DNA from 3 places in the Bacillus sp. JJ722 genome. Region 1 is predicted to be linked to each of the others. Evidence: predicted binding sites of a transcription regulator. Region 1 holds the regulator's gene; each other region holds the start of a gene.
What was found. The regulator NrdR, encoded in region 1, represses ribonucleotide reductase genes. The targets are predictions, from matches to a motif close to AACACNATATATNGTGTT.

Region 1 (3,295 bases):
GCTTTCCAGAACATGGATATGCGAGTATTGATGTGTATACGTGTGGCGAGTTAGATCCAAATGTGGCAGCTAATTATATTGCTGATGCTCTAGGCGCAAAAACACGAGAGAATATGGAATTACCTCGTGGGATGGGTCCAATCAAAGTCGATGAAGTAAATGCTTTATAATGACTAAATCTCCAGGAGGTGTGTTTACACACCTCTTTTTCTAATGGTCTTTTCCAATAGAAAGAAGAGCGTTGTTTTATTTATCCCGTTCAAACTGGCGCTAAGAATCCCACTTCAAAACAGAAAGTAAAAGCGAATACGTTTAAGTGGAAGATGAAGCACCAGTAAGAATCCGATTAAAGTTTCACTTTATGTATAGTAATTTTACAGACGCCTTTTGTTTTGTGTAAAATAATAATAACAACATTAGAATAGCAAACGAGGTTGATATGAGATGAGTTTTGTAAGTTCATTGCGAGAGCGTTACACTTTATATTGTGAAACAAGTGATAGTCATCATGATAAACATTTAAGAACACATTATTATAAGAGTTCAAAGCAACAGGCTATATCCCATGTGCAACAAATTATTCAACAGAACAATAATCTAACTATTGTTTCTATTTCAGAAGAACATGGAGAACTATGTGCATCTTTTCAGACGTCCATTAAAGGTTTTATTGTAGTTAGTATTATTCCGGTTACCCCTTTAGAAGTTGCAGTAGACTTGACTGTTTCAACAGACCAAAAGCGTTTAACAGGATCTAATCCAATTCTTAAGGAAATGGCTATGGAATTATATAAGCTATTTAATCAACAAATGAATTTAGCTAAACAAGCTGTGTAAATGCTATACGTTTAGAGGTAATCTTCACTTTTTCTATTGTACAAGCACGCTGTTTTATATAATATAAGGATACAATACAACTTCTGACAATGTAAGCAGACTATTGTCGTTGTTGAAAAATATGGAGTTGATACTATGAAATGCCCTAGTTGTCAACACAACGGAACGCGGGTTTTAGATTCTCGCCCTATTGATGAGGGGAGAGCGACAAGAAGAAGAAGAGAATGTGAGAAATGTGGCTTTCGTTTTACAACGTTTGAGAAAGTAGAAGTGAGCCCATTAATCGTAGTGAAAAAAGAAGGAACACGTGAAGAATTTTCAGGTGATAAAATCCTACGCGGTTTAATAAAGTCGTGTGAAAAACGACCGGTTTCGTTAAAAGAACTAGAAGATTTAACATTAGATGTAGAGAATGAATTAAGAAGTAGTGGCTACTCCGAAGTGAAAAGTGAGATAATAGGAGATATGGTCATGAATCGTTTAGCGAAGCTTGACGAAGTCTCATACGTTCGCTTTGCATCGGTTTACCGTCAATTTAAAGATATTAATGTGTTTATTGATGAATTGAAAGATTTGATTAATAAAGAGCGTTGAGGGCTGGTTTTTTGAGGCTCTCTTTTTTCTATGAATGATAACTTGTATTATCGAGTGAAAGGTTGGAACTTACAATGATGAATCATTGGCAACAGCTTCTTCCAGTTGATCAATACCGTGTAACGACAAAAGGTATACTTCGAGATTATGACCGGAAAATCATTGCGATGCTTTATCAACCTCTTATCGGTCCGTTAAGTATGAGTTTGTATTTCACGCTATGGAGTGAATTAGAAGCAAATAGACTTTGGGGAGAGGAAAGTAATCACTATTGTTTAATGAACACAATGTGCCTTCCTTTAAAGGAAATATATAATGCACGAAGCAAGTTGGAAGGTATTGGATTACTTAAAGTGTATAAGAAGCATGATCAACAGGAAGAAACAACATTTTTATATGAACTTATGGCTCCTTTAAATCCAGAGCAGTTTTTTACAGATGGTATGTTAAATATTTATTTGTATAAAAAAGTAGGAAAGGGACAATTCACGAAACTGAAACGTTTCTTTTCTGATGACACTTGGAATGAGGCAGAATATAAAGATACAACAAAATCTTTTACGGAAGTATTTTCTTCTCAATTAGATTCGCTTTATGTGCCTTCTGATGATGGGTATGAATTAGAGGTTGAACAAGGAAGTACTTTTGTTAGTGAAAACGAAGTACAAGATCTTGAAGGATTTGGTGATCGCTTTGATTTTGGATTGTTCTTTGCAGGAATGAAGTCGTCTCTTATTTCAGAGAGGGCTTTTACAACGGAAATCCAAACTGCGATTGCAAAATTAGCTTTTATTTATGGAATTAATCCAATTGTTATGCAATCCATCGTATTGCGGGCTGTTAATGTTGATAATGAAATAGATGTGGAGGAACTCCGTAAAGCTGCGCGAGATTGGTATCAAATTGAATATAATCAAGAGTATCCTTCTTTAGCGGAACAAGTGCAGCCTGCTAAGTATAAAAGCGATGTACGAAAGCCTCAATCAAAAGAAGAAGAAAGAATTCAACTTTTGGAGAGAATATCACCACGAGAGTTATTAATTCAACATGGTGGTGGAGGCGAGCCATCTAAGGCAGACTTGCAAATTGTTGAAGAAGTCATGATGAAGCAGAAACTGTCACCTGGAGTAATGAATGTCCTCTTGGAGTACGTCATGATTATGACAGATATGAAGCTTTCTAAAGCATATGTAGAGAAGATTGCAAGCCATTGGTCTAGAAAAAATGTGAAGACCGTTAAAGAAGCGATGGAATTAGCTAAAAATGAATATAAACAAGCGCAAAATAGAAACGCGAAAGGTAAGCCTTCCTATTCTAAAAAGGCTCAAAATCCTGTTCGGACTGAAATTGTGCCAGAGTGGTTAAAGAATAGTGAAGCCAATGAAACGGCGGAAGTGAAATCGGAAGAAGATGCCGATTTCGAATCGAAAAAGGCTCAATTGCAAGCGAAGCTAAAAGAAAAATATAAAAGAAAAGGGTGATCATAATGAGAAAAATTAACCAAGCTTTGTCAGGTCTCACCCGTACGAATGATTTTTCAAAAAGGTATGAAGCGATTAGGAAAGAAACATTGTCTCATCCTGACATTCAAGAGTTCTTAAACCGCAATAGTTCATTGATCGATGAAGAAATAATAGAAAAGAGCTTAATGAAATTTTATGACTATACTACGCAACAGAAAGACTGTTCACATTGCCCTTCTTTAGAGGAATGTAAAAATACAGTAAAAGGTTATACTGCGCATATGAAGATACAAGGAAAAGCGGTTGAGTTGTTCTACGAACCATGCGCGAGCAAGAAGAAAGTAGATGAGCGTCGACACCGTGAGAATTTAATTCAAAGCTTATACATTCCGAAAGACATC
Region 2 (3,295 bases), on a different contig from region 1:
AAGTAAATCATGTAGTCCCATAACGCCTAATCCAACTCGACGTTCTCCAAGCGCTTGCTTCTTGTTCTCTTCAAGGAAGTAAGGTGTTGCATCGATTACGTTATCTTGCATACGAATCCCTACTTCAACCGTGTGTTTCAGCTTTTCAAAGTTAACTGTTTTATTTTCTTTGTCCGCCATTTGAGCTAAGTTAATAGCTGCTAAGTTACAAACAGAGTAAGGTGCAAGTGGTTGTTCTCCACACGGATTCGTAGCTACCACCTGTTGACCATATGCTTTTGCATTTGTCATATCGTTAGCATTATCTATAAAGAAAATACCAGGCTCAGCCGAATACGTAGCACAAATATTGATTAAGTTCCAAAGCTCTTGCGCTTTGATTGTACGATAAACTCGCACTTTATGTCCGCGTTTTTCCCACTCTCGGACATCCCCTACTTCATGCCATTCCTCATTATATTCTTTCATTTCAGCTTCATCATAACTTTCAACATGTGGGAAGCGCAGTTCATACTCTTTATTTTGATCAACAGCTTCCATAAATTCTTTCGTCAAGCAGACAGAGATATTAGCACCTGTAAGGAATTCTGGATTATGCACGCTATAGTGACCACCAGTTTGAAGCTTTTCTTCCGCTTCACTGATCACTTGATCCGTAAAACCACCTTGACCAGGAATTTGTTTATAATTAAGAATACCTTGATACATATCTCTTTCATACTCAGTTAAAGGAACGAATTTAAGCTTCTCATTCGCATATTTTTTAATATTTTCGTCTTTAGTATTTTCCATCAAGAAACGCAAAATACGAGGGTTTTGCATTTTAGAAATGATGAATTCAATAATGTCAGGATGCCAATCCGCTAACATGATCATTTGTGCTCCACGTCTTGATCCACCTTGCTCAACAAGATGTGTAAGCTTTGCAATATCATCCAACCACGAAACGGAACCTGAAGATTTACCATTTACACCTTTTGCAAGTGTGTTGCGAGGGCGTAATGTTGAACCGTTCGTTCCAACACCACCACCACGACTCATAATCTCCATTACTTGCTTACGGTGATCTGAAATTCCTTCGCGAGAGTCAGGTACGAATGGCATCACATAACAGTTAAAATATGTAACATCTGTTTGTGATCCTGCACCATATAATACCCTTCCTGCTGGTACAAAGTGCATGTTAGCTAGCTCTTGATAGAACTTCTCGAACCATTCTTGTTTCTTTTCTTCAGTTGTTTCAACAGAAGCTAATCCTGTCGCATTTCTTTTCGCAATTTGTTCATAAAAAATTTCAAGGGGCTTCTCAATAATATCTAGAGAACGATTAATAATGCCTGTTTCAATTTCTTCTGGTTTGTCTAAAGAGCCACGAAATTCATCTTCGACCAATACTTGTGCTTTTTTCTTCTCCCAGTCAATGCTTACGATATGTCCTAAGCCACGAGCTGGAAACTTAGGATCTTCTTTTATCGTTAACACAACAAAATCACCATTTGATAAGGTGATTTTCTCGGTGTCTTTAAAAGAATATCGATCAATCATAACTAAACGTGAAACGCCTTTATGCGTGATTTTCATGTCCGGTGTAATTGGATGAACTTGCGGGAACAATTTAATGTCCTGGTTTAGACTTTCAATACTTTTCTTGCTACTTTGCTTAATCGCAACAGACATAAGCAATCTCTCCTTTATTCGTACTACATTTATATTTTTCCTAGTTAGGTTGATTTTATAAAGTAACATTAACTTACCATATGTAGAGATATTATTCAATATATTGTGTTTTAATTTCACAACCTATCTATATATTGTGTCCAAGAAAACAAAATAATAAATTTGTCAAACTAAGAAAAGCTCAAATAAAAGAGAAAAAAGAAGAATAAACGAATTTTATACGATTTTTCATCTTTTTTCCCACCTTTTCAGAAGTTGCATTTTTCACGAATAAAAGAAGCCTTAAAAATACAAGATCTTCTGTTCATTCCTATTGAAAAATAATATTATCACACATAAAAAAGCGATGAACGGAACCCGTTTATCGCAAAAAATTCCAAGCATCACTTTCATATTTTTCTTGAGCTAATTTTGTAATTTCTTCTTGCTGAGCTTCAGATAATTGGTATTCTTGTAGATTAACTTCAAGTCCTTCCGCAAAACCTTCTTTAAAGGCTACTTTTGCTTCGTCTATGCCAATTGTTCGATCAGATAATTCGTTGATAGCCACCGCTTTATCTCGAAAGCTCTTGAACATTCTTTCCTTCAAGCGTTCGTTTCGGAAAATAAATAAATCAAACAATTTATCACTATCTAAATCAAGCAAAATAGAGCCGTGTTGTAAAATAACACCTTTTTGACGTGTTTGTGCACTTCCTGCAACCTTACGCCCCTCAACAACTAGTTCATACCAGCTTGGAGCATCAAAGCAAATTGCTGAACGAGGGTCTTTTAATTTTTGTCGATCTTCTTCCGTTTTAGGAACAGCAAAATATGCATCAAAACCAAGATTTAAAAACCCTTTTAAAATACCTTCGGATATTACTCGATACGCTTCTGTAACATTTTTTGGCATTTGCTCATGCTCTTCGCTTACAATTACACTGTATGTAAGCTCATGCTCATGTAACACAGCACGACCACCTGTTGCCCTTCGCACAAAACCAAGTCCCGCTTCTTTCACCTTATGTAAATCAATTTCTTTCTCAGCTTTTTGAAAGTAGCCTATAGAAAGCGTTGCTGGATTCCAACCGTAAAAGCGAATCACTGGTGGTATTTCCCCTTCACTATGCCATTTCAATAGCATTTCATCCATAGCCATATTATAGCTAGGCGAACAATTGCCCGAATCAATAAATGCCCACGTTTCTTTGTTCATATCGTGAAGCCTACCTTCTATATAAATTTATTTTATTCCTAACATTGTTTAGTATCGGGATTTGCCACCAACCAAACAAACTTTCAAATATCTTTTCAAACAATATACATACTAAATTAAACAATTGAACATTTCAACTAAAAAACAATGCTTTTCCTACATGATTATGTTAAATTCCTTTGATATTATGGTATATGGATATTATAATAATTAAAGATTGGATTGTTTTTTAGTTTTGAGAGGAGTTTTTTTACTGTGTGGTATTTCTTGCTTATACTTTTAGTTGCCGTAATCGTGTATTCTGTGTACACGTGGTGGGCACAACGTCGAATTTTAAAAACGTTAACTCAAGAAGAATTTATTGAAGGCTATCGTAAAGCACAATTGATTGACGTACGCGAACCAAATGAATATGAAGCA
Region 3 (3,295 bases), on a different contig from region 1:
CTTGCTTAATGACTTCCGATAATTGATCGTCCCAATCTAAATTCTCAGAGCCTTGCCAAATATGTTGCCCCATAAGGAACGGGAAGTTCTTCACACATTTGCTACCCTGTACATCCATTCTCTCAAGCAATTGGTCAATCACTAAATCTATTTTCTCATCTAGCTCGTTAAAGAATGCTTTCCTATTACTTTCATGAGCATATACGAGTCCATGTTTAATTCCTAGACGCGGTAAATTAATTGTTGTAAACGAAAGATTCCCTCGCCCACTTACAATCTCTGAGCCACAGGTATTACCTAAGACACGCGTACGACAGCCCATATAAGTGGCTTCTGTTTCCGGCTTTCCTTCAACATAATACGCTGCATTAAATGGTGCATCCAAAAAACTAAAGTTAGGGAAAAGACGTTTAGCAGATACTCGACAAGCTAACTGGAATAAATCATAGTTCGGATCCTCTGGATTTAAGCTAATCCCTTCTTTTACCTTGAAAATTAAAATAGGAAAAATCGGTGTCTCACCATTGCCCAGTCCGCTTTCTAATGAAAGTAATAAATTCTTTGAAATCATCCTTCCTTCAGCTGACGTGTCTGTTCCAAAGTTCACACTTGAAAAAGGGACTTGAGCTCCCGCACGTGAATGCATTGTATTTAAGTTATGAATAAAAGCTTCCATCGCTTGATACGTTTTTTGATCTGTTTCTAGTTGTGCTTCTTTATATGAGAAGTTTTGAATTTTTTCAACGAGCTGTTCATCTATATGAAATTGATTCATGAATAGCTTTTTCTCTATACTCTTATATGCATCCGTTAAAGATAATTGCAGCTGAGTACCACTTAAATCCTCAGCTTCCCGTACTAATTCTTTTAACCCTTCTACCTCCTCTGGATTATCCAAAAACTGTATTGCCTTCCGTAAGTGATTTACATACGACTTCTTAAATGTTTTCTTTACACCATCTGCTAGACCATAATCAAAGAAAGGAATACTTTGACCACCATGTTGATCATTCTGATTGCTTTGAATGGCAATAGCAGCTAATGCCGCATAACTAGTAATGTCGTTAGGCTCACGCAAGAACCCATGGCCCGTTGAGAATCCACCTTTAAAAAGTTTTTTCACATCGATTTGACAGCAAGTTAATGTACCCATATTTAGAAAATCCATATCATGTATGTGAATTTCACCACAATCATGCGCATATGCATACTCAGGCTTTAATATATTCGCCTTACAAAATTCTTTTGAAACCGTACTCCCATATTGAAGCATCGTGCCCATCGCAGTATTTCCGTCAATATTAGCATTCTCACGTTTTATATCAGCCGCATCGGCATCTAAAAATGTAATTTCTTTAATTGATTTCATTAATCTACTCTTCGAATCACGGATTCTACTACGTTCACCACGATATAAAATATATTGCTCACTCGATTTCACATGACCGCTCTTAATTAAAGTTCTTACTACTACATCTTGTATATCCTCAACACTAGGAATACTACCTACAAATCGTTCATCCAAAATTGTAATAACTTCATCTGCTAACTTCATTGAAGTCTGGTGATTCGCTTGTTTTCCCTCTCTAGTAGCTACTTGCTCTGCAGCTAAATAAATAGCATTCGTGATTTTTTCTTTATTAAATGGTCTTATTCTACCGTCTCTCTTACACACTTGATCAATCATTACAATCCCCCATCAAGCTATATATTGATTACAGAAATAAACATAGCACAATATATAGTTTAAATATCAAAAAAAATCCCCTCTAACTTAAGTTAAAGGGCACATCCGTCTATTAATTTAAATCTATCAAAATACAAATTTATCGTCAATGTCAGTTAAAATAAATACTAGTATTGTAAAATAATCTTATTAAAAAGTTCACTTTTTATCCATTTACTCATAACTTTTCATTTAGTTAAATGAGTATTCGTGAAATATCAGTTACTCAATTTTTCATAGCTTTCTAAAAATCCTGCAAGCTTAACGCGATCTAAAGATCAATAGAGCATGAAAGAAAGACAAAACATACCATTCAAATGTTTTGATAATGTCGGTTTTCGCATAAATAAAAAAAGGTATCCTCAAATTGATAAACAATCTGAGGATACCTTTTTTCCTTACATGTTTTCCTGTACTGGTTTCTTCCAGAAACCAACAAGTAGTGCTGTAACAACTGAACCGATTATTAATGATACAAAGTACATAAATGGGTTTTCTACTGCCCAGATTACAAAGATTCCTCCATGAGGAGCTTGTAATGTACATCCGAAGAATAATGCAAGTCCCCCTGCTACAGCGGAACCAATAACAGAACTTACAATTACACGAACTGGATCTGCCGCTGCGAATGGAATTGCGCCTTCAGTGATGAAAGATATACCCATAATATAGTTTGTTTTACCAGCTTCTTTTTCAGCTTTTGTAAATTTATTCTTAAAGAAAGTTGTCGCTAAAGCTAAACCAAGTGGTGGAACCATACCGCCAATCATAACTGCTGCCTGCGGTGCAAAGTTACCTGCATCAATCATCGCAATACCGAATGTGAAGGCTGCTTTATTAATTGGACCACCCATATCAACCGCCATCATACCGCCTAAGATTATACCCAGAAATACAATGTTAGTTCCTGATAAACCGTTCAACCATTCTGTTAATCCATCCATTATTAACTTCACAGGTGGATTAACTACAAACATCATAATAAGACCAGTAATAAGAATACCTAAGAATGGATATATTAATACTGGTTTAAGACCTTCTAAAGATTGTGGTAAACCAGCGAATATCTTCTTCAATCCAATAACGATATAACCTGCTAAGAAACCAGCGATCAAGCCACCAAGGAAACCAGCTCCACCTGAAGCTGCTAACATACCACCAACCATACCAGGAGCAAAACCTGGACGATCCGCTATACCCATAGCAATAAAACCGGCTAGAACAGGTACTAATAATGCGAAGGCATTACCGCCACCAATTGTACTTAATGCTTCTGCAATCGTACCTTCTGCTTTAAATCCACCAATTAAGAATGATAAAGCAATTAATAAACCACCACCAACAACGAATGGTAACATATTCGATACACCATTCATTAATGGTTTGTAGAAATATGAATTTCCACCTTTAGATGATTCATCTTTCGAACTAGATTGGCCACTTGCTTTATAAATTGGCGCATCTTGATTGACCGCTCTATTCAATAGCTCTTCTGTTTTACGAATTCCAGCAGCTACAGGAACTTCAATCACATGCTTACCATCAAAACGATCCATTTCCACTTTTTTA

Region 2: the regulator NrdR is predicted to act here: its motif matches at 1,770-1,787, upstream of V7014_RS00675 (vitamin B12-dependent ribonucleotide reductase).
Region 3: the regulator NrdR is predicted to act here: its motif matches at 1,732-1,749, upstream of V7014_RS01665 (anaerobic ribonucleoside triphosphate reductase).

What each region holds. Positions count from the first base shown of each region.
Region 1 is NZ_JBALMO010000078.1:36,888-40,182, forward strand. It holds gene speD (adenosylmethionine decarboxylase) at 1-170, shown strand, start outside; gene V7014_RS11200 (hypothetical protein) at 445-837, shown strand; gene nrdR (transcriptional regulator NrdR) at 973-1,431, shown strand; gene V7014_RS11210 (replication initiation and membrane attachment family protein) at 1,506-2,912, shown strand; gene dnaI (primosomal protein DnaI) at 2,918-3,295, shown strand, end outside.
Region 2 is NZ_JBALMO010000005.1:48,537-51,831, forward strand. It holds gene V7014_RS00675 (vitamin B12-dependent ribonucleotide reductase) at 1-1,677, opposite strand, end outside; gene V7014_RS00680 (lipoate--protein ligase family protein) at 2,039-2,875, opposite strand; gene V7014_RS00685 (rhodanese-like domain-containing protein) at 3,131-3,295, shown strand, end outside.
Region 3 is NZ_JBALMO010000009.1:7,911-11,205, reverse strand. It holds gene V7014_RS01665 (anaerobic ribonucleoside triphosphate reductase) at 1-1,687, opposite strand, end outside; gene V7014_RS01660 (PTS fructose transporter subunit IIABC) at 2,125-3,295, opposite strand, start outside.